Regions from separate parts of the Rhizobium sp. NPDC092011 genome, predicted to be linked through region 1. Evidence: riboswitches for the same ligand, from Rfam matches in the RefSeq annotation. Region 1 holds a riboswitch; each other region holds the start of a gene.
What was found. Region 1 has a riboswitch for cobalamin ahead of ACIQJ2_RS03580 (ABC transporter substrate-binding protein). Riboswitches for the same ligand answer to the same signal wherever they lie in the genome.
Positions count from the first base shown of each region.

Region 2: linked by a shared signal. The riboswitch ahead of nrdH (glutaredoxin-like protein NrdH) and the one ahead of ACIQJ2_RS03580 (ABC transporter substrate-binding protein) in region 1 are both predicted to bind cobalamin.
Region 3: linked by a shared signal. The riboswitch ahead of ACIQJ2_RS24385 (LysR family transcriptional regulator) and the one ahead of ACIQJ2_RS03580 (ABC transporter substrate-binding protein) in region 1 are both predicted to bind cobalamin.

Region 1 is NZ_JBIVSO010000001.1:732,536-740,126, forward strand. Features, by position in the region: gene ACIQJ2_RS03560 (ABC transporter permease) at 1-265, opposite strand, end outside; gene ACIQJ2_RS03565 (ABC transporter permease) at 262-1,494, opposite strand; gene ACIQJ2_RS03570 (HlyD family secretion protein) at 1,496-2,476, opposite strand; gene ACIQJ2_RS03575 (GGDEF domain-containing protein) at 3,102-4,196, shown strand; cobalamin riboswitch at 4,298-4,554, shown strand; gene ACIQJ2_RS03580 (ABC transporter substrate-binding protein) at 4,717-5,733, shown strand; gene ACIQJ2_RS03585 (FecCD family ABC transporter permease) at 5,736-6,773, shown strand; gene ACIQJ2_RS03590 (ABC transporter ATP-binding protein) at 6,770-7,534, shown strand; gene ACIQJ2_RS03595 (class I SAM-dependent methyltransferase) at 7,539-7,591, shown strand, end outside.
Region 2 is NZ_JBIVSO010000001.1:1,360,797-1,368,387, forward strand. Features, by position in the region: gene ACIQJ2_RS06235 (acyltransferase family protein) at 239-1,384, shown strand; gene ACIQJ2_RS06240 (hypothetical protein) at 1,473-2,711, opposite strand; cobalamin riboswitch at 2,874-3,094, shown strand; gene nrdH (glutaredoxin-like protein NrdH) at 3,346-3,567, shown strand; gene nrdI (class Ib ribonucleoside-diphosphate reductase assembly flavoprotein NrdI) at 3,579-3,974, shown strand; gene nrdE (class 1b ribonucleoside-diphosphate reductase subunit alpha) at 3,962-6,115, shown strand; gene nrdF (class 1b ribonucleoside-diphosphate reductase subunit beta) at 6,141-7,115, shown strand; gene ACIQJ2_RS06265 (glycerophosphodiester phosphodiesterase family protein) at 7,289-7,591, shown strand, end outside.
Region 3 is NZ_JBIVSO010000007.1:7,155-14,745, reverse strand. Features, by position in the region: gene ACIQJ2_RS24395 (methionine synthase) at 1-700, opposite strand, end outside; gene ACIQJ2_RS24390 (DUF1852 domain-containing protein) at 728-1,711, opposite strand; cobalamin riboswitch at 2,041-2,251, shown strand; gene ACIQJ2_RS24385 (LysR family transcriptional regulator) at 2,447-3,334, shown strand; gene ACIQJ2_RS24380 (APC family permease) at 4,107-5,891, opposite strand; gene ACIQJ2_RS24375 (DUF1989 domain-containing protein) at 6,135-7,591, shown strand, end outside.

The DNA of each region.
Region 1 (7,591 bases):
CGCGCTCTGCATTTCGCCGATCGGGAAAGACGCCGCCGACGGCGACATCGGGCGATGCATCGATGCGACGGGCAAGATCCCGGCTGCTGTCCGTGCCGTCGAGATCGACGACGGCGATCGGCACGTCGCGCAGGGCTTCGGTGCGATAGGGCTGCGGATAAAGGACGGCATAGATGATGGCGGCGATCACAAGCACGGAAAAGGCCGGCTTCAGGGTCAGCACGCGCTTCAGTTCGATGCGGCAGATCGTCAGCATATCCTTCATCCAGCCGCTCTCCCAGACGTGTTCGGTTCAGGTGCGATCGGCTGCTCGCGCTCGCGTTGCCGCCGCGCCCGCATCACCTCCAGCCGCAAGGCCGTCAGGCCCGCCAGCAGCACCACCATGAACAGCAGCACAGCAACCGGCTTCAGGGACAGATAGAGCGGCGTTCCGCGCAGCGTCTGATCGATGCGCGCCGTCATATACCAGGTGCCCGGAATGATCTGGCCCCAGGAATAGGCAAAGGCATTCATGCCGATCCTCGGAAAGCCGATCCCCATGAAGCCGAAGGCGGGCGCCATCAAAAGAGTGCCGATGCTGATGGCATTGGCCATCGGCTTCAGCAGCAGCGCCAGCAGCGTGCCGATAAGCTGGTTGGCCAGCACGAACAGGATGCCGCACGCTAGCAGCAGATAGCGGTCGCCGCGCAGCGGCATGCCCAAAAAGCGGAAGAGAACCCAGTCTGCAATGCCGAGCACCACGAGGAACAGCAGCGTATAGGGGAGGATCTTCCCCGCCATCGCCGGCCACAATCCGCCGCCGAGGTGCCTCAGGATGCGCAGCCGATGGCTGGTTTCGACATCGAGCCCGACGGCATAGGCCATGGTGGTGACGATGATGACCTGCAGCACGCTCGGCAAAAGGGCGGCGAGCAGGAAATGCGCATAGTTGAGTGTCGGGTTGAACAGCGGATTGACCTGCACCGGGATCGGCGCCAGCTGCTCTTCGGCCTCGTCGAGAGGCTGGCCCTGCGAGGTGCGTAACGACAGCCTGATACCGGCGGCGATGGTCTGGACGGCGGCGCTGACGCCGCGCAGCGTCAGATTGCCCGTCGTCATCGTCTGGGTATTGTAGAAGAAGACGACCTCGGGGCGGCGCCCGGAAAAGACGTCGCGCTCGAGGTTGCGCGGCAGCATCAACAGCCCGTGGACAGCACCCGACAGGATCAGCTGGCGTCCTTCCGAGAGATCGGAGACATTGCGGGCGACGGCGGCATCCGGCGTGGCGTCGACCGTCCTGATGATCGTTCTTGAAAGATCGGTGTTGTCGAGATCTAGCACGGCGATCGGCAGCTTCGTGGCAAGGCCGGCGCTGAAGACGGCGGCAAGCACCGCCATGAGCAGCAGCGGCAGCACGGTCGTCAGGAACAGCAGGAACGGGCGGCGGCGGAAATGATCGAATTCCCGTCTGAAGACCGTCAGGAAACCGGGGCGCAGCCGCCCTTTCGCCATCATCTCAGTGCCCTGCCGGCGGCCAGGATGCAATGACGCTCATGCCGGGACGCAGGCCTTGTATCGGCTTTGCAGGCGTTGCCCGCACCTCGAAGGTGCGCAGATCGAAATCGCCGGTCGCCCGTGTCGCTCGCCAGGTGGCATATTGCCCCTGGGCATTGATCATGGTCACCTTCACCGGGATCCTGTCCTCGCCGAGCGCGGGCACGGTGACGTCGAAACCGTCGCCGACCTTCAGGCCCCTCAGCAGATCCTCGCGCAGATTGAAGGTGAACCATGGATTCTGCAGGTCGATCAGCGAGAAGATCGGGGCGCCTGCGGAAAAGTTCTCGCCGAGCTCTGCGACGCGCGTCGTCACCTGGCCGGAAATCGGCGCGATGATGGTCAGCTCATGGACGTTGGTCTGCTGCTGGCCAAGCGAGGCCTTCGCCTGCTCGACCTGCGCTGCGGCGAGAGCCTTCTCCTCCTTGCTCGCACCGGCGACGGCCAGCTGCAGATTGGCCTCGGCCGACTCGCGCTTGCGAATGGCGGCTTCGAGGTTGCGGGCCGTTTCGTCGACGCGCGCCTGCGTCGATGCGCCCGTTGTGATCAGCCTGCCCTGGCGGCCGGCATCCTCCTGATAGAGTTTTACGTCGGCGTCCGCCGCGGCCAGTTCGGCCTGGCGTGCCGCGATCGTCTCCGGCCGGGTGCTGTTGACCCTGACGAGATCGGCCTCGGCGACCGACAGCGCCGCCTCGGACATGTGAAGGGCGGCGGTCAGCTGCGGGCTTTCGAGCTCGGCGATCACAGCGCCGCGCTCAACATTGTCGCCGACATCCGCGTTGAGTTTGGTGACACGCCCCGAAACCCGAGGGCTGACATCGACCCGATTGGCCGACACTTCACCCTGGACGATCAATGGCGGCGGCTTCGTCGCAAACCATAGCAGAACACCCAATGCCGCCACGATCACAATGCCAATCACAACACGAAGCGTTCGCAACATACAGCCCTCTCCATATCAAACGCTCGAGGCTCAAACCCCGACAACTCAAACGCTCACACAAATACAATGCGAGGCTAAAAAGATGCGCCACCACGCCCCTCCACCTCATCGTCGCCAGTTCGACCGACTGTCCCTGGGTCTGCGATCGCTACACTGCCATGCGAACTGTAGCAGAGGAAACTAATAAAAGCACTGACCGCAGGTCGATCTGAGGCGTCCTCGATTTCTCCGCGATCCCGCCGCATACCGTCAGACATGGATGGTGGTTTGCGGTAGTTTAATTGTACCCGAAGTGCTTGACCGTCCAGCCCGAAGCTCCAGATAGGCAAGGTGGATGACACGCGTCCACCGGTACAATCCATCCGGAGTTGCCAATCCTTCGATCGTCTTTGCGAGCGCCTTGTTTCTCCTATGCGTTGCATCTCACGAAAATCCCTGACCTTTGGGGTCGACTTGAAGGTGACCTCATCGCAATGATCCACAATTCGTGTGACGCAACCGCGTTTTCCACAGGCGGCAGGCTTGATAAACCATCCCGCAGAGATTGCTTGGTATTTCACTCCGACCTCGGCTATGGCCAGGCCGGGCTATTCGAAATGGCTCCGCACGAGGATCGGGTACGTTGATGGAAATTCAAGCGCATTTGCCATCCCTGGTGCGTGTTCTGGGGCAGGTGGCGATCATCGTCTATGCCTATTCTTGGGTCACCCGGACCATCGAGCGCGGCATTCTGAAATCTGTCGCCGTCGGACTGCTCTTCGGTCTTGGCGGTATTTTGTCGATGGGCGATCCCATTCGATTCATGCCCGGCGTCATTCAGGACGGACGTTCGATCCTGCTCGTTCTCACCCCGATCTATGGCGGCATCGTCGGCACCATTGTTGCGGCGTTCATGATGGCCGTGTTTCGTTATCTGGTTGGCGGCCTTGGTGCCGTGAGCGGGGTTGCCGGCATTTTGATCGTGGCGACAGCAGGATATGTTTTGACACTCTTGCCGCGACAGTTGACCGGCACCGGATGGAGACGCTCGGCTCTGTTCGGCCTTGCGACGACGACATCTCTCGTCGTTCTCGTTTTCCTGCCGTGGTCGGTCGCGCGAGAACTTCTGATCTCGGCGACGCTGCCGGTGACGATCGTCAACATCCTCGGCGTCATGTTGCTGGCGGACCTGCTTGAGAAGGAAAGCTATCGCATCGGTATTCAGCGCGCTCTCGAAAACGAAGCCACGCTCGATCCTCTGACGCAGCTGCCGAACCGTCGTGTCCTGCAGCGGGAAGGTGATCGCTGCAGCAAGGAAGCCGGGATGCGGCGGGTTCCCTTTTCGATCATCATGCTCGACATCGATCATTTTAAGAAGATCAACGACAATTGGGGCCACACCTTCGGCGATACGGTCCTGGCACGGGTTGCGGACGTGATCCGTCGGACGGTGCGCAAGACCGACATAGCCGCCCGCTATGGCGGTGAGGAAATCGTCGTGCTGTTGCCGAATACGGATATGCGGGCCGCCGGCATTGTTGCCGAGAAGATCCGCAACGATATCGAGACAACGGTCCTGATGTTCGGGCAGGAGACTGTCCATGTCACGGCCAGCATCGGCATCGCCTGCTCGTTCGAGCCATCGACGGATTTCAAGTATGTTCTCGAAGCCGCCGACAAAGCGCTTTACCGCGCAAAGGCGGGCGGAAGAAACCGCGTCGAACTCGCGGAAACCGCATAGCGACTTGTAGCTCGGCGCCCTTCGCGACGTTCCGCCAACTCCGCCGTGTCGCGTTCGCATCCTTGTTTCTACCGCTGTCTTCTTGACGGAACTGATCGCCCGGCTTAACTGGACGCGACGGTTCCCCAAGGAAGACTCCGCGGGGATTAATAGGGAACACGGTGAGGACGACCCAAAAGGGACCTAGACCGTGGCTGCCCCCGCAACTGTAAGCGGATTGCCGATCATCCGGGTGTGAACAGCGTTCCGTTCATCTCCGAAGGCTTGAGGCCGTGCCACTGCGACCACAATCGCGGGAAGGCAGATGATCGTCAGATATCCGCGAGCCAGGAGACCTGCCGTCGATCACGATCCAATCAACCGGGCGGGGATGCTCGGAAAGGACAGAGAATGATTGACCTGAGCCTTCGACATTATCGGGCGTTTTTCGACCTTGATTGGGATCTCCTTAACCGGCTGCGGTCTGCCTGAGCGCGATTGCGCTGACGCCGCCAGATTTCCATTCCGATCGAGACCTTTCATGCGCCATTTTTTGACGACCGTAACATTTGCACTTGGGCTTACCGGGTTTGCCGCTTCCGGCTTTGCTGCAACCCAGTATCCGCTCACCATCAACAATTGCGGCCAGCAGGTCACCTTCCAGAAGGCGCCCGCCAAGATCGTATCCATTGGCCAGGGCATGACCGAGATCCTGTTCTCGCTCGGCCTTGCCGACAAGATCGCCGGAACCGCGGTATGGGTCGGTCCGGTGCTGCCGCAATATGCCGAGGCCAATAGCAAGATCGCCCGGCTTGCCGACAATGACCCAAGCTTCGAATCCGTTGTCGGCAAGGAGCCGGATCTTGTGGCTGCCGAGTTCGAATGGCATGTCGGCACGCAGGGCTCCGTCGGCAAGCGGGACCAATTCTCCAAGCTCGACATCAACACTTATGTTGCGCCAACCGATTGTGTCGCCAAGGTCAATACCGATGGCGGTGACGGTGTACGCAAGGAGCTGTTTACGATGGATCTCGTCTATCAGGAGATCAACGAACTCGCGCAGATCTTCGACGTCAAGGATCGCGGCGACGCCCTGGTCGCCGATCTGAAGAAGCGCGAGGCGGATGCTGTCGCATCGATTGCCGGCGCAAAGGCCAAGGACCTTCCGATCGTGTTCTGGTTCTCCAGCAAGGAAGTCAGCGGCGATGCCTATATCGCCGGCAAGAACAGCGCTCCGGCCTATATCCTGAAAACGCTCGGTGCGAAGAATGTCGTGACGACGGAAGAGGAATGGCCGCTGGTCGGGTGGGAAACCATCGCACAGGCCAACCCTGCGGTGATCGTGATCGCGGCGATGGATCGCCGCCGCTATGCGGCCGACGATCCGAAGGTCAAGCTCGCCTTCCTCGAGAAAGACCCGGTCACTAGCCAGCTCGACGCCGTCAAGAACAAGCACTTCGTGATGATGGACGCGCAATCGATGAACCCGACCATCCGGACCATCGACGGCATTGAGATATTGGCCAAGGGCATCAAGTCCTTTGGTCTGGCGCAGTAAATATGCGTCTGATCGCAGAGCGGCGAGACCGGTGGGCGCTATTGGCGCTCACCACGGCTGCATTCCTCCTTTTGGCCTTCATGATCAGCCTTGCGGTCTCGATCGGCGAGATTTCCATCCCGCTGTCGACGACGGCAAAGGCCGTGTCGAACCGGCTGTTCGGAACGGATTTCGAGCTTAGCCGGATACATCAGGGCATCGTCTGGGACTATCGTCTCAGCCGCGCGCTCGTCGCGGCAAGCGCTGGCGCATCGTTGGCGCTGAGCGGCGTGATCCTGCAGGCCTTGCTGCGCAATCCGCTCGCGGAACCTTATGTTCTCGGCATTTCCGCCGGCGCCTCCACGGGCGCGGTTTGCATCATGATCCTCGGGCTCGGCTACGGGGTTCTGGGGCTTTCCAGCGGTGCCTTCATCGGCGCGGTTGCCGCTTTCCTGTTCGTCGGCCTGCTCGCAGCCGGTGTCGGTGGAACAAGTGAGCGCATCATACTGTGTGGTGTCGCCGGTTCGCAGCTTTTCAATGCGCTGACCTCCTATATCGTGACCACGTCGGCGAATGCCGAGCAGGCAAGGGGTGTCATGTTCTGGCTTCTCGGCTCGATGAGCGGCGTGCGCTGGCCGGATGTCTATCTCTCTGGGCCGATCGCCATTGTCGGCTTCGTGGTCTGCATGGCGCATGTCCGCGTGCTCGACGCTTTCGTTTTCGGAACCGACGCGGCGGCTTCGCTCGGCATCGCCGTGCGCCGCGCACAGATCGTGCTTCTGGGAACGACGGCTTTCATGACGGCGGCGGTTGTCAGCATCGTCGGCTCGATCGGCTTTGTCGGGCTCGTCATTCCGCATGCAGCCCGTTTCATGGTCGGCCCCAATCATGACCGGCTATTGCCAGCGTCCGCGCTCGGCGGCGCGATCTTCATGGTTGCTGCCGATATTGTTTCCCGGATCATCATTCCCCAGCAGATCCTGCCGATTGGCGTCGTGACTGCTTTGTTCGGCGCTCCCGCCTTCGCCATCATTCTTTATCGCGCCCGGAGGACGGCATGAGTATCGCGGTCGACAACGTCACCTTCGCCGCCGGCAATACGCTCATTGTCAATGGCATCAGCCTCGCGGTGGAAAAGGGCAAGGTGCTCGGCCTGCTCGGGCCGAACGGTTCCGGCAAGTCCAGCCTATTGCGGTTGATCTGCCGGCTGCGAAAAGTGAAGAGTGGCGTCATCCGGCTCGGTGGTGACGACATCGCCTCAATTTCCCGCGGCGATATCGCCCGCCGCATCGCGTTGGTGGAGCAGCAGGCGAACACGGATATGCAGGTGACGGTTATCGATGTTGTCCGTCTTGGCCGTACACCACACCGCGGGCCGCTTTCCTCATGGGGCGCCCTGGATGACGCAGCGGTCCTCGCCGCGCTGGCCCGTGTCGGCATGCAGGATCGGGCGGGCCAGCTATGGCAGACATTGTCCGGCGGCGAGCGTCAGCGTGTTCATATCGCCAGAGCACTTGCGCAGACCCCCAGCGAATTGCTGCTCGACGAGCCGACAAACCACCTGGATATCCAACACCAGCTTGAGATACTGGGCCTGATTTCGAAGCTTGACGTCACGTCGGTCGTCGCACTGCATGATCTCAATCTGGCGGCGATGTTCTGCGATAGCCTGGCGGTCTTGCAGGAAGGGCAAGTCGTTGCCGCCGGCTCGCCGGAAGAGGTGCTGACACAGGAGCTGATCGAGCGGGTTTTTGGCGTGCGTGCGCATGTCCAGAAGTCGTCGGTTCATGGCCGCTGCAACATTCAATATATGGCAGGCTGACCTCATGGACGGCGCAAATTTCGATCTCAAGGAAGAAATCCGCGATTATTGGTCGAA
Region 2 (7,591 bases), 630 kb from region 1:
GTCTTGGAAAATCTCCCTTTTCATCGGGTTCCATCCGAAAGCAGGGCCATGCAGAGATAAGCCCGCCGATGGGAGTTTTTCTCGACAACTCCCGCGTCGATATCGACGTCGTGCTCGGGAAATAGCGTTGGCCCGCTGGGCACATCCGCTGGTTTTGGGCCTCCGGAGCGGCGCGTTGTGAATTATGGCAATTCGGCTTTTACCATCCATTAAAGGTTGAAGTTCGATATGCTAAATCATGGATAGGGTGTCGCGTCGATATGATCTGGACTATGTCAGGGTCGCAGCTTTCATGCTGCTGATCGTCTATCATGTCAGCTTGATGTTCAACTCAAGAACCTTTCTGCTGAAGGCGCCGGACAGCTCTGCCGTCTTTGATCTCATTTATTTATGGACGCATCCTTGGCGGATGTCTCTGCTCTTTATTATTTCAGGAACGGTGACGGGTATCTTGCTGACGCGGCAATCTCCGGATGCGCTAAGAAGTGCTCGCACAAGGCAATTGCTGATACCTTTGCTGCTAGGGCTCCTATTTCTGATACCTCCCCAGATCTATGTGTGGTTGAACGCAGGTTTGGACGTGAACGTCAGCTTCTATGACGTGTTCTGGCACTATGCGACCTGGACGCCGATACTCTTGCCGAATGGTGAGCTGGCCCAGCTCGCCGGCATGCAGCATTTGTGGTATCTCGCCTACCTCTGGATTTATACAGCCATCCTGACGCTTGCGGTGTCGGTTCGGCCGCAACTCTTGGTTCATGCGGGCGATAGGCTTGCCTCCTGGCTGACCGGAAAATGGCTTCTCATACTGCCCGTCATACTCTTCGTGCTGTTGCGGCTCGTGCTCAGGCCGGCATTCCCGCCGACGCCCAACATGTTGGGGGACTGGTATAGTCACGCCGTCTATATCGTATGCTTCTTTATCGGAGCGGCGATGGCGACGCGCGATGACTATTGGGATGACGTGGTCGACATGCGGAAACCGGCCTTGGGCGTGGCGTCGGCGTGCGCATTGGTCTTGGCGTTGCTCTTTGTCGTTATGCCGGCCGCCGAGCCTGAAAAATGGCGCCTGCTTTTGGGAAGGGCACTTGGAGGCACCTTTCAATGGTGTGCTATCGTCGCCGTTCTCGGCTATGCCAAGATCTGGTGCAAAGTCGAAAATGCCTTAATCCGCTATCTCAATCGAGCCATTCTCACCTACTACGTGCTCCATCAGACCGTCATGCTGCTTATCGCCTACGCATTGGATCAGCTCGGACTGATGTCTGCTTCGCTATTCGTCCCCATTGTCGTTGCCACCCTTGCGATCTGTGCACTGCTTTACGAGTTGAAGCGTCATCTTGAAGCTTCCTGCAAAGCCGTGTTCTCCACGCGCTTCGCCTGAGCTAGCCGAGCGATGGAACCGGCCGTGACGGCCGGTTTCCTTCATGTGGCTGGGACGATGTCAGTTGCGCTGGGGAGGTTGCGCGATCTCAGTGGGTCGCGCCCGATCCTCCGGCGGCGACAATGGCAAAGGGCTGTCCTTCCACGGGAATATTGCCGACCTCCTTCAAGGTTTCGGCATCGATCAGACGCACCTCGCTGTGACGGGGATCGGTTATGGCGATGAGATTGCCGGCAACGGCCAGACGCGGCCGCGGATCGCGCCAATGGCCATCCTTGCTGTAGGGCTCGGTCACGCTCTCGGACTTTGCGATCACGCCGTCGACCGTGTCGATGAGATGCAGTTTTCCTTCTTCCGTCAGGACGTAGGCATGCCGTGGCTTCGCCGGATCCAGCACGAAGTCCACGCGCCGCGTCGGTAGCTCGATCAGCCTATAGGGATTGGCTTTATCATCGGGGTCGATCAGGACGATAGTCTGTTCGCCGTAGTTGCCAAGGAAGAATTGCATGGACGTGCCGCCGAGCAAGGTCGAGACCTTGCCTTTCGGCATCGCCGTGCCGTAGGCGAGCATGTCGACCTTCGGACCGTCGATCCCGCCGGGGCGTACGATGAGGACGCCTTCCTCGCAGCCGAAGGCGACCAGCCGGGCAGATGTCGCTTCGCCATGCAGTCCGGTGCAGGGCGCGACTTGTCCTACCTGCTGGCCCGCGCGATCGAGTACCCGCAGACCGAGACGCGGCGGCAGCTCGCCTTCTTTCACGGCTAAGTCCATGTTGGGCACCGACACGAGCAGATGGTTGCCCATTGGCACGGCGACACCATGATGGGCCGCGGTGGTGCCGAAAGCCCGAATGTCGGCTTTGCCCTCGGCAAGATCGGTTTCCGACAGGAGGTCGAACTTGCCGCCGCGATCATAGAAGATCGCTACATCGTTTGCATGGCTCACCACATGGCCAGGTTTTTCTCCCTTCACCACGGTTGCAAGCAGTTTCGGGTCGGAAAGCTTGATATCGCGATGATCGCCATGATCGGAAAGCGATATGCCTGTGTCGATGGCATGCACCACATTCTTGTCGCCCTGTACGGCAAAGACGGTTTTGCCGGTTTGGGTGAGCGAAAGCGCGGCATATCCGTCGATGTCGAAGCGGCCTATTTCGCGGCCGCTCCGAACATCGAATGCGCGAACAATCGGCAGGCTATGATCGGCGACAAATAACCTCCAGCTTTCCGCCGTGTTCTCTTCTTCGGCGAGGGAGGGAAATGGAAATAGCAATGCGCACGCCAGCGAGGAGGCGGCCAGGAGGGTTGCAGAGCGGGAGCAAAACATGGGTGATCCTTTATGTAATAACATTACATGCCTATTGTTATAAAGTAACATCTGAGTTGTCCAGCCCCGCAGATGCAGGGATTGGTGGTGCTATCCACATATTATCAACACTGAAATTGGAGCAGGCGCGCGGAACCAGTTGACGCAATTTTAACCTCATATACTATATATAGTGTTCGAGGTTCCTTCGATTCGCAAGGATTGGAGGCGAAGATGGGAATCCGGTCGACGGACATGATGGTCGTCAAGCCGGAGCTGCCCCCGCAACTGTGAGCGGCGAGCGTTCGTTCGACATGGCCACTGGGACACATGTGTCTTGGGAAGGCAAGATCGGATGCTGCGACCCGCGAGCCAGGAGACCTGCCTCGAGCATAGCGTCCACGGGCGGGGTGTCCGGGTGGCGAGCGGGGAACTGTGCGGCATGACCGCCGGCGTCTTCGCTCCCGCGAATGCCCCGCATGAATTACTTCGGGGTGAAGTCCATGTTTTTGAGTACCCATATTCGGCTACGTGAATGACGGTCGTTTAAGCGACCGACCGCGCGCCGCATCCGTCTTCATTTTCATCCTGCAATGCGGGCATCGTCTGGTGCCCGAACACTTTCGCACGCCTATAAGACACACGAGGACATCCAATGAGCATTACCGTCTACAGCAAGCCCGCCTGCGTTCAATGCACCGCGACCACCCGCGCGCTCGACCGCCAGGGTATCGATTACACCATCATTGACGTGTCCACCGATAACGCCGCCTACGAGCTGGTGCAGGGCCTCGGCTACCGTCAGGTACCGGTCGTCATCGCCGGTGAGCAGCACTGGGCCGGTTTTCGTCCTGACATGATCAGCGCCCTCGCCTGAGGAGTTGGGCGGTGGGTGAGCTCGTCTATTTTTCCAGCAGATCCGAGAACACTCATCGCTTTGTTGCCAAGCTTGCCTTGCCGGCCGCTCGTATCCCGCTGTCAGCGGGGGAGGAGCTTCGAGCTACCCGCCCTTATGTCCTCATCGTGCCGACCTATTGCGGCGAAGGAGGCAAGGGTGCCGTGCCCAAGCAGGTGATCCGTTTCCTCAACGATGCGGATAACCGTTCGAACATCCGCGGGGTCATCGCCGCGGGCAACAGCAACTTCGGGGCGACCTACGGTATCGCCGGCGACATTATCTCTACCAAATGCAAAGTGCCGTTTCTGTATCGGTTCGAGCTTTTGGGAACGGAGGAGGATGTCGCCAATGTCAGACACGGATTGGAACGATTTTGGACACGCTAACGCTTGACCGGCCAGCGAAGGCCACGGAAACGGCATTGGACTATCACGCCCTCAACGCCATGCTGAATCTCTATGACGAGCAGGGGATGATCCAGCTCGACAAGGACCGCATGGCGGCCAAGCAGTATTTCCTTCAGCACGTCAATCAGAACACCGTCTTCTTCCATAATCTGCGGGAGAAGCTGGATTACCTGGTGACTGAGGGGTACTACGAGCAAGAGGTGCTGGATCAGTATTCGTTCAATTTCGTGCGTGATCTCTTCGATCACGCCTATGCGAAGAAGTTCCGTTTTCCGACGTTCCTCGGTGCTTTCAAATATTACACCAGCTACACGCTGAAGACCTTCGACGGCAAGCGCTATCTGGAGCGCTACGAAGACCGCATCTGCATGGTGGCGCTGGCGCTGGCACAAGGCAACGAAGCCCTGGCCAAGGACATGGTCGACGAGATCATCTCTGGCCGCTTTCAGCCGGCGACGCCGACCTTCCTCAATGCCGGCAAAAAGCAGCGCGGCGAGCTCGTCTCGTGCTTCCTGCTGCGGGTCGAGGACAATATGGAATCGATCGCACGCGGCATCAATTCCGCGCTGCAGCTTTCCAAGCGCGGCGGCGGCGTGGCGCTATCGCTGACCAACATCCGCGAGGCCGGTGCACCGATCAAGCAGATCGAGAACCAGTCCTCCGGCATCATCCCTGTGATGAAGCTGCTCGAGGATTCCTTCTCCTACGCCAACCAGCTTGGAGCCCGCCAGGGAGCTGGTGCCGTCTATCTCAATGCCCACCATCCCGACATCATGCGCTTCCTCGATACCAAGCGCGAAAATGCCGACGAGAAGATCCGTATCAAGACCCTGTCGCTCGGTGTCGTCGTTCCGGATATCACCTTCGAACTCGCGAAGAACAATGACGATATGTACCTGTTCTCGCCTTACGATGTGGAGCGCATTTACGGCGTCCCCTTCACTGAAATTTCGGTGACCGAAAAATATCGCGAAATGGTCGCCGACAGCCGCATCAAGAAGAAGAAGATCAAGGCGCGCGATTTCTTCCAGGTCATCGCCGAGATCCAGTTCGAGAGCGGCTATCCGTACATCATGTTCGAGGACACGGTGAACAAGGCCAATCCGATCGCCGGACGCATCACCATGAGCAATCTCTGCTCGGAAATTCTGCAGGTGAGCGAAGCCAGCAAGTATAATGATGACCTTTCCTACGAGCACATGGGCAAGGACATCTCCTGCAACCTGGGTTCGCTGAATATTGCCGCGGCGATGGATTCCGCCGATTTCGGCAAGACCATCGAAACCTCCATTCGGGCGCTGACGGCCGTCTCGGACATGAGCCATATCTCCTCCGTGCCTTCGATCGAAAAGGGCAATGACGACAGCCATGCTATCGGCCTTGGCCAGATGAACCTGCACGGTTATCTCGCCCGCGAACGCATCTTCTACGGCTCTGAAGAGGGTGTCGATTTCACCAATATGTATTTCTATACGGTGACTTACCACGCGGTCCGCGCCTCGAACCTCCTGGCGATCGAGCGGGGAACGAGCTTCAAGGGCTTCGAGAATTCGAAATACGCCTCCGGCGAATACTTCGATAAATATACGCAGCAGGAATGGGCGCCGGCGACGGAACGGGTCAAGCAGCTCTTCGAAGAGGCCGGTATCCACATCCCGACGCAAGAAGACTGGCTTGAGCTGAAGACGTCGGTCATGACATCTGGCCTTTATAACCAGAACCTGCAGGCCGTGCCCCCAACGGGCTCGATCTCCTACATCAACCACTCGACCTCTTCGATCCACCCGATCGTTTCCAAGATCGAGATCCGCAAGGAAGGCAAGATCGGCCGCGTCTATTATCCGGCCGCCTTCATGACCAACGACAATCTTGACTACTACCAGGACGCCTACGAGATCGGACCGGAAAAGATCATCGATACCTATGCGGCGGCCACCCAGCATGTCGACCAGGGCCTGTCGCTGACGCTGTTCTTCCGTGATACCGCGACCACCCGCGATATCAACAAGGCGCAGATCTACGCCTGGAAGAAGGGTATCAAGACCATCTACTACATCCGTCTTCGCCAGATGGCGCTGTCCGGCACCGAGGTGCAGGGCTGCGTTTCCTGCGCCCTCTGATTTCCGGTTTGAGAAGGACATTCCCGTGAACATGCAATTCAAGCCGGCAAGCCGTATCCGTGCGATCAACTGGAACCGCATCGACGACGACAAGGATCTCGAAGTCTGGAACCGCCTGACCGGCAATTTCTGGCTGCCTGAAAAAGTGCCGTTGTCGAACGACATCCCGTCCTGGGCGACGCTGAAACCGGAGGAGCAGCAGCTCACCATCCGCGTCTTCACCGGTCTGACCCTGCTCGACACGATCCAGAACGGCGTCGGCTCGGTCAAGCTGATGGCCGATGCCGCTACGCCACATGAAGAGGCCGTTCTTTCGAACATCTCCTTCATGGAGGCGGTACATGCGCGCTCCTACTCGTCGATTTTTTCGACGCTGTGCCTGACGCCTGACGTGGATGACGCCTATCGCTGGTCGGAGGAGAATGAGTTTCTGCAGCGCAAGTCGGCGCTGATCATGGAGCAATATGCATCCGGCGATCCGCTGAAGAAGAAGGTCGCCAGCGTCTTCCTCGAAAGCTTCCTGTTCTATTCGGGCTTCTATCTGCCGATGTTCTGGTCGAGCCGCGCCAAGCTCACCAACACCGCCGACATGATCCGCCTTATCATTCGCGATGAAGCCGTGCACGGCTACTATATCGGCTACAAATTCCAGCGCGGGCTGGAGCGGCTTTCGGAAGACCGCAAGCAGGAGATCAAGGATTTTGCCTTCGACCTGCTGCTCGAACTTTACGACAACGAGGCGAAATATACCGAAGCGCTCTACGACGGCGTTGGCCTCACCGAAGACGTCAAGAAGTTCCTGCATTACAACGCCAACAAGGCGTTGATGAACCTCGGCTACGAGGCACTGTTCCCCGCCGAGGCCTGCAAGGTCAATCCGGCGATCCTTTCGGCGCTCTCGCCGAATGCCGACGAGAACCACGACTTCTTCTCCGGTTCCGGTTCGTCCTACGTCATCGGGAAGGCTGTTGCGACCGAGGATGAGGACTGGGATTTCTGAGGGGCGGCCTAGCCGCTCAAGGACATGGAATGCCAGATGAGTTCCGATCGCAGCCGTGAGGCTGCGATTGTCGCTTTGGGCTCACCGTCACGACGCGATCATGTGCCGCGTGCTTTGCAGCACTGACAAAGTCCTATGCTACGTCCCGGCTTCCGTGAGGCCAAGGACGTGTCATGAATTACATCGATTATATAGCCGACCCCGCGCGCGACTGCGCGATCATCGTTCATCGCGGGCTATGGCGTGCGGCACCGGAAAACAGCTTGCTGGCGATAGAGCAGGCGATTTCCGCTGGCTATGATGTGGTCGAGATCGACGTAAGACGCAGCAGCGACGGAGAGCTTGTTCTCCTGCACGACGATACGCTCGAACGAATGACGGGCCTCAACAAACAGCCCGAGGCGCTAACATGGCGGCAGTTGCGGAGCCTTGCCTTGCGCGATCGCGATGGGGGCGAGGCGAACCCGATGACGAGG
Region 3 (7,591 bases), on a different contig from region 1:
GCCGCCACTCCGACCCCAGGGTCTTTTTCCAATCCGTATTGGCTTTTATACCGTAGCCATAGCAAATATGGACGGCCGTTTCGCACTTGAGCCCTTCGATCGCCTTTTCCAACGTGGCAACGCCCCAATCATTCACCTCGTCAAAGAAGACATTGAATGCGGGCTCGTCGAACTGGATGATATCGACGCCGGCAGCCTCCAATTCCCTCGCTTCCTGATTGAGGATCTTGGCGAATTCCCAGGCCAGCTTTTCGCGGCTTTTATAGTGGTTGTCAAAGAGCGTATCGATCATCGTCATCGGACCCGGCAGAGCCCATTTGATGGGCTGCTTGGTCTGCTTACGCAGGAACTTGGCGTCTTCGACGAAAACCGCCTTTTTGCGAGACACCGCGCCGACGACCGTAGGGACGCTCGCATCATAGCGATCCCGAATTCTGACGGTCTCGCGTTTTTCGAAATCAACCCCATCGAGATGCTCGATGAAGGTGGTCACGAAATGTTGGCGCGTCTGCTCGCCGTCGCTGACGATATCGATCCCTGCCTGCCGTTGATCGTCCAAGGATAAGCGCAAGGCGTCCTGTTTGCCCTCGATCAATTCCTCATCCTGCAATTTCCAGGGCGACCAGAGTTTTTCCGGCTCTGCAAGCCACGAGGGCTTTGGCAAGCTGCCGGCGGTTGACGTGGGCAACAGTGTTTTCATGATAGGCGGCCTTATGTTTCTGGTTCGTCAAATGGCGTGATTGGCAGACCATTGCTCAAGAACGGTCTTGTATGGTTTGATGAAGTGCTCCTCAGCAAACCTTCCCTGCTCAACAGCCAGCCGGCTACGCTCTTCGCGATCGTAGACAATACGGGTCAGTGAATAATCCTGATGCTTGAGACTTGGCTGATAACAGGCCCCTGCCGCGGAATTGGCGTTGTAGATCTCGGGCCGGTAAATCTTCTGAAAAGTCTCCATCGTACTGATGGTGCTGATGAGCTCGAGATTGGTATAGTCATCGAGCAGATCGCCGAGAAAATAAAAGGCAAAAGGCGCAACGCTATTCGGCGGCATGAAGAAGCGAACCTGCAGCCCCATTTTTTGGAAGTAGAGATCGGTCGACGACAATTCATCCTGCTGGTATTCGACGCCCAATACAGGATGCTGATTTCCAGTCCGACGGTATGTCTTGCTGCTTGAGGCGCTCAGACATATGACCGGCGGCTTGTGAAAATGCTCTTTGTAGGCATCAGAATTCACAAAACATTTGAACAGGTTGCCATGCAACTCGCCAAAATTCTCTGGCATGCCGAATGCGGCGCGATCCTTGTTGTACTCCGGCAGAACGACGCTGAAGTCGTAATCTCGGACGTAAGAGGAGAAATTATTCCCGACGATACCCTCGATGCGTTCGTTGGTCTTTCGATCAACGATGTTCGTTTTCAATATTTCGATCAGGGGGAAGGCATCATTGTTGCCTTCAGTAGCAATAGCCATTTCAACCGAAATGATTTCGAGTTCGACGCAATAGCGATCGCCTTTGGGATTATCCCAATGCGCCAGGGCGTTGAAACGATTATCAATCATCTTCAGGGCATTGCGGAGGTTTTCCTGACGGCTCTCCCCTCTCGCCAAATTGGCAAAGTTGGTCGTGATACGCGTGTTTTCTGAGGGGCGATAGTCCTCATCAAAAGTAATTCTCTTAATATTGAAATTGAATCGTTTATTCATCGCGATCGGACGTCCTATATCCCGATATAGATCCTGAGTCTTTTGATACATGATTCAGGATACACCGGATATTATTTGCCATTGCTTCAGCCGGCAGCCTTTGTGCTATCCGGACTTGAGAGCGTTGTGCGTTTTATGCCTGACACATCCATTAAGTAACAATGGTATTATCTCACGGAAGCATGAGCCGTGTTCATGATTTGCCGTAAGAGCCGCCTTAAAAGACGGCGCAGATAAAGGCGGACAGAAAAGTCATCCGCTTCGAACCCCGTAACAATCACTTCCTTGTATTCCGGTGATGAACGCCTTGACCACGCAAGCGACATAAGACATTGGTTCGTCATCGTGGTTCTGCGGACGGGAGTCCGGAGCTAAGAGGGAATTCGGTGAGGGTTTTGATCACAGCCTGAATCCGAAGCTGCCCCCGCAACTGTAAGCGGCGAGCGAACGTCCATCCATGTCACTGAGGCGCGCCTCGGGAAGGCGGACGAAAGCAACGACCCGCAAGCCAGGAAACCTGCCGCGATAGATAACGTCCACGGGCGGGGTGTCCCGGAGTGCCGCTTTCGCGTTCGGTACCCCTGTGCCGTCGTCTCTGCGTCATGCCGCCGCCTTGCCGAAACTTATGGTAATGCCAATGACAGAGACCGCGACGATAGAAAAGCCTGCCCAGCCCGCCTCGACAACCAAGCTCGTCGATACCGTCCTTCCCATTGGCGAAGGGCGGGCGTGACAATGCTGGACAGGCAACATCTGTCGATCCTGCGTGAAGTCGACCGCATGGGCAGCCTGACGGCTGCAGCGGAGCGGCTGAACGTCTCCCAGTCTGCCCTTAGCCACACGATCCGCAAGCTCGAAGAACGCTATGGCGTGGCGATGTGGGAAAAGGATGGCCGCACCCTTCGTCTCACCGAGGCCGGCCGCTACATCCTGACGCTTGCGCAGCGCGTTCTCCCCCAGATCGAAAGGGCTGAGGATGTCCTGTCGGATTATCGCCACGGCCAGCGAGGCTCTCTCAAGATCGGCATGGAATGCCATCCGTGCCACCAGTGGCTTATGGGTGTCACAAAGCCCTATCTCATGGAATGGCCGGATGTGGGCCTGGAGCTGACGACATCATTTGCCTTCGGTGGCGTTGCCGCTCTCACCGGATACGAAATCGACATCCTGATCACACCGGATCCGATCGAGATGCCCGCAATTCACTATCTGCCAGTGTTCGACTACGAATTGGTGCTTGCCGTTCCGGCCGACCATCCGCTGGCGCTGAAGCGTCATGCCGAACCTGCTGACCTGCTGGATGAGACGCTGTTCACCTATCCGGTACCGCCGGAGCGGCTGGATGTCTTCACGCAATTCCTAGTGCCCGCCAATTGTCGCCCGCGCCATCATCGGAATGTTGAAACGACTGAAATGATGCTTCAACTCGTGGCGGCAGGTCGCGGGGTTAGCGCCATTCCTGACTGGTTGGTGCGTCGGGAGGCGGCAGCACTGGGTGTCCGGCCAGTCCGCATCGGCCAGCACGGCATCAAAAAAAGCATCCACCTCGGATTAAGAGATGGCGACGACACTGTCGATTTCATCGCCGGGTTTCTCGCGACGTCGCGCCAGGCATCGGCCTAAAGCTGCAATAGTCATGACGGCATCGGCGCAGTGGAGCTTGCCGATCTCGATCGGTTCGCCACCTAGGCTGCGCCGATGACTTTGGCTATCGCGGGAGGAGTAGATCCAGCCGCCATATTCCAATGGGCAAACACCTCGAGAGTGCCGATTTCGATAAGCCGTGACAAACCGCCGGCGCATTCATCGGCCGGCCGTGTTTTTCCGGCAGGAAGTGCGAGGCAATCTTATGATGGCCAGGACCCCGCGTTCGTCGGCATAAAGAGCCGCGGGTTCGCAATGCATGTCCAAGCCACATGGTGCGACAGGTGTTCCCCCGGAAATGGATATCCGGATCGCACAAGACGGTACAAGTGTGATTGAGACAACTGCTCTCTAAGGAGTTCGAACCCCTGGCCCGCTGGTCATGCGGCAGGATGGCGGTGCTCAGTGTTTGAACGCTTTAGGCCAACGCGGGCGACCGCAACAGCTTAAAGAATATCTTCTCTCAAGGTTGCTCCATCGTCTTCTGCGACGACTCCCACGGTTCACCTCCTCCACCATCCGCTGGCTCGGCGGAAATGAAGCCGCACCGCGTGAACGATGATGCCGGCTCGAAAGCGATGCCGGCGGTAGATGGGTCAAGATCTCTCATCCCCATCATCGCTGATCAGATTCGAAGTTCCTATAAGGTTGGGATGTCAGGTAGTTCATGTCCCCATACAAAGACAGGATCCTATAAAGCCTGCTCCGCTGTGGCGAGCCACAGCGGAGCAGTCGTTATCATTGCTCTATTTCAAGCCGGCAATTGGAAGGCCCAATTGGCAATCAGCACGATGGCGAGGCCTCCAACCAGGGCCAGATATGGCAGAATTCCCGCCTTCTTCACGCCGAGGTCCTGGCCAACAAGACCCAGATCGTCCATAGCCCCGGCCGGGAATTTGCCGCCGTCACGCACATAATGCCGGTAGGCGAACACTGGCAGGATCAGGGCGGCAAAAGCAAAGCCGATCCAGAGTGCGTTGGCATAGCCCCAAACCTTGGCGCCTGCACCGAGGAAGAGCGCGTTGACGAAAGCCAGAACGGTGTTGAGACCGATCAGCCAGGACGGTGCCTTCCACGGACGCTCGACATGGCCGGAATCCATGCGGTGGATCCAGCCGGAGTTGAGATTGAGGAAGTTGAAGATGATGTAGCCGACGTTGGAGACGGCAAGTACGAAGAAATAGCCACTTGTGTCGGATGCAATGGCGAGAAGGGAGAGGTTGAAGGCGAAGTCCGTCCACATCGCCCTGGTCGGTGCACCATGCTCGTTCACGTGATCAAGATATTTCGGCAGCCATCCGTCCTTCGAGCCCTGATAGAGCGTGCGCGAAGACCCGGCCATTGCGGTCATGATGGCCAGGAACAGTGCCATGATCATCAGGATCACGAGGAGCTGGGTGACTATGCGGCCGGCACCGATCAGGCCGCCGAGCGCTTCGGCGACACCGGTGCCGTCGACGATACCGGGCGCCAGCATGCCAGCGTGGCCGAGCACGCCCTGGAAAGCAAAGGGCACCAGGAAGAAGAAGATGCAGCAGGCAAGACCCGAATAAAAGATCGCCTTGAAGGTGTCGGTCTTCGGATTTTTAAGTTCTCGAGTGTAGCAGACCGCGGTTTCAAACCCGTAGGTCGACCAGGCGGCAATGTAGAGACCACCCAGGAAAAGCGTCCAGCCACCATTGCTCCAGGTTCCATCTGTCCCGGCATAGGCGGCCGTCGGCGGCACCAGACCGGTGACGTTGCTGGAGACGATCTGGCCGCTGACAATTGGATAGATGCCAATGATAAGCAGCGGGACGAGGACGATGATCGCCAGCCATTTCTGCACACTTGCCGTCTCGGAGATACCGCGGTGCTGGATTGCAAATATGATCAGCATCAGAATGCCACCGATGAAGAAGGTGGCGTTGATGTTGGCCATTGCGAGGAATGGAATATTGAAGCTGACGAGAGACCAGTTGCGAATGGCAGGCGTCAAAGCGGCGACGCCATCGGCGCTCAGTAGCGCTTTTACTGCATCTTGCGGCGATGTGCCGGCATGGGCCGTAATGTATTCGGCGACACGCGGGCTATCGACTGCAACCGACGTCGCATGGGCAGTGATCCAACTCAGCACCGCTTGCGAATCCGCGGCCGGGATCGGGAAAAAGGCATTGAGAATATAACCGGCTGCGATGGCACAGCCGAGCGACAGCACCGGCGACCATGCGAACCAGTTGCACCAGACCGAAAGCGGCGCGATGAACTTCGAATAGCGCAGCCATGCCGTTGCGCCATAGACCGATGCACCGCCTGACTTGTTGGCGAACATGCCGGCAATCTCGGCATAGGTAAAAGACTGCAGGAACCCCATGACCATCGAAATGATCCAGACGACGAAGGCAAGCTTGCCTGTCGTGCCGGCGATGCCGCCGATGGAGAAGAGAACAAGTGGCGGCACGCCCGCAGCCACCCAGAACGCGCCCTTCCAGTCGAGCGCGCGTATAAGCTTACCTTCGGTGCCAGCGGAAACGCCGGCGTCCACAATATCCGTCATTGGTGATATTCCCCATCTTTGTTCCGGACGTATCTTCGTACGTCTCCCTGAACGTGCCTCCCATGGCATTACGGGGCTTGCTGGAGGTTTTCATGAGCCGAGTCTGTGCGCGGGTTCCAGATGCATGCCCTTTATGCATAGTGAAGATATTTTCTTTTTAGTCAACATCACTTTACTTTCGGACGGCATTTTGTCAGCATGATTCCAGTGTGGTGAGGCACATCAATTTCCCGAGAGGGCTATATGCGAGATCTCCATCCGCCGATCGCCGGAATTCGGCCCGTGTCGGCAAGTACTATCCGCTATCCAGGCATTTCGACACTGCCGCACGACACCGAACGCTATCGTTGCAAGGGGGGTGGTACGCTGGTCTTGCGTGTGGAACCCGGCGATCGCGCAACACTGCGCGACTGCGAGGGCGGCCAGGTATGCGAGCTCGCCTTCCTCGACGATAAGGGTCGTTTTCAGTCCGAAGGATTGGGTACCGCCTTTAACTGCGAAGCCGAGGGATTGAAATCCATCCTGTCCTCCGGAGAGGAGAGCGCCTCACGTGTGCGTGCGGCGCTGCAACGACGCGGCGCCGATATCGCCTCTGCGGGGGCACTACGCCTCTTCGGCGAAGCCTCTCCGCCGGGCAGCCGGGCCGAGTTCACCATTGCTCTCAAGGGTTTGCTGATCGTCTGCGCTCCCGGGGCGTCCATGTCGCCGGAGGCACAGGACACGGCAACACCCGTTGAAGTGAGGATCAGGCGTGCGACGATCCTGCGGGATTACATCTCCGCCCTGCCCGAACCGCTCGCCGACCCGATAGAGGATATCCGCATCAGAGCGGCAACCGCGTCAGCCTATTTCGTGCGTGCCGGAGAATTCATCCAGATCATCGATGTCTACGGGCGGCAATGCACGGATTTTCAGGCCTTTTCTGCCCGCAAGGTGGACAAGGGGTTGGACCTTGCGCTCGACTCCACCGTCACCCGCACCCTGCTCGGCCGCAGCTATCCGACACCCGGCCTGCCGTCCAAGGCCTTCGACCGCGATTTTGAACCGCTGGTGGAAATCGTGCAGGATACAGTCGGTCGGCATGATGCGTTCGCGACGGCCTGCAATTCCCGCTATTATGACGACATGGGCTATCCGGGCCACGTGAACTGCACCGACAATTTCAACGCGGCGCTCGCGCCCTATGGTATTGCCGGCCGCAAGGGTTGGGAGGCGCTCAACTACTTCTACAACACCAATATCGATCACAACAATCAGCTATATCTCGACGAACCCTGGTCGAGACCGGGCGACTACGTCCTGATGCGCGCACTGACCGATCTTGTCTGTGTCTCCTCCTCCTGCCCCGACGATATCGACGCGGCCAATGGCTGGGACCCGACTGATATCCACGTGCGCACATTTTCCGGCAAAGAGAAATTCACACGAGCGGTGGCCTATCGCATGACCCCAGATGCTGATCCCGAACTGACGCGCGAAACCGCGTTTCACCCGCGCCTTTCCGCCATGACGCGCGACTATACCGAATATCGCGGCTTCTGGCTGCCGAACCGCTTTTCCTCCGAAGGACCGGTTGAGGAATATTGGGCCTGTCGCGAGCGCGCAGTTGTCATCGACCTGTCGCCACTGCGCAAATTCGAGGTGACCGGACCGGATGCGGAAGAGCTTCTGCAATACTGCCTGACCCGCGACGTCCGCAA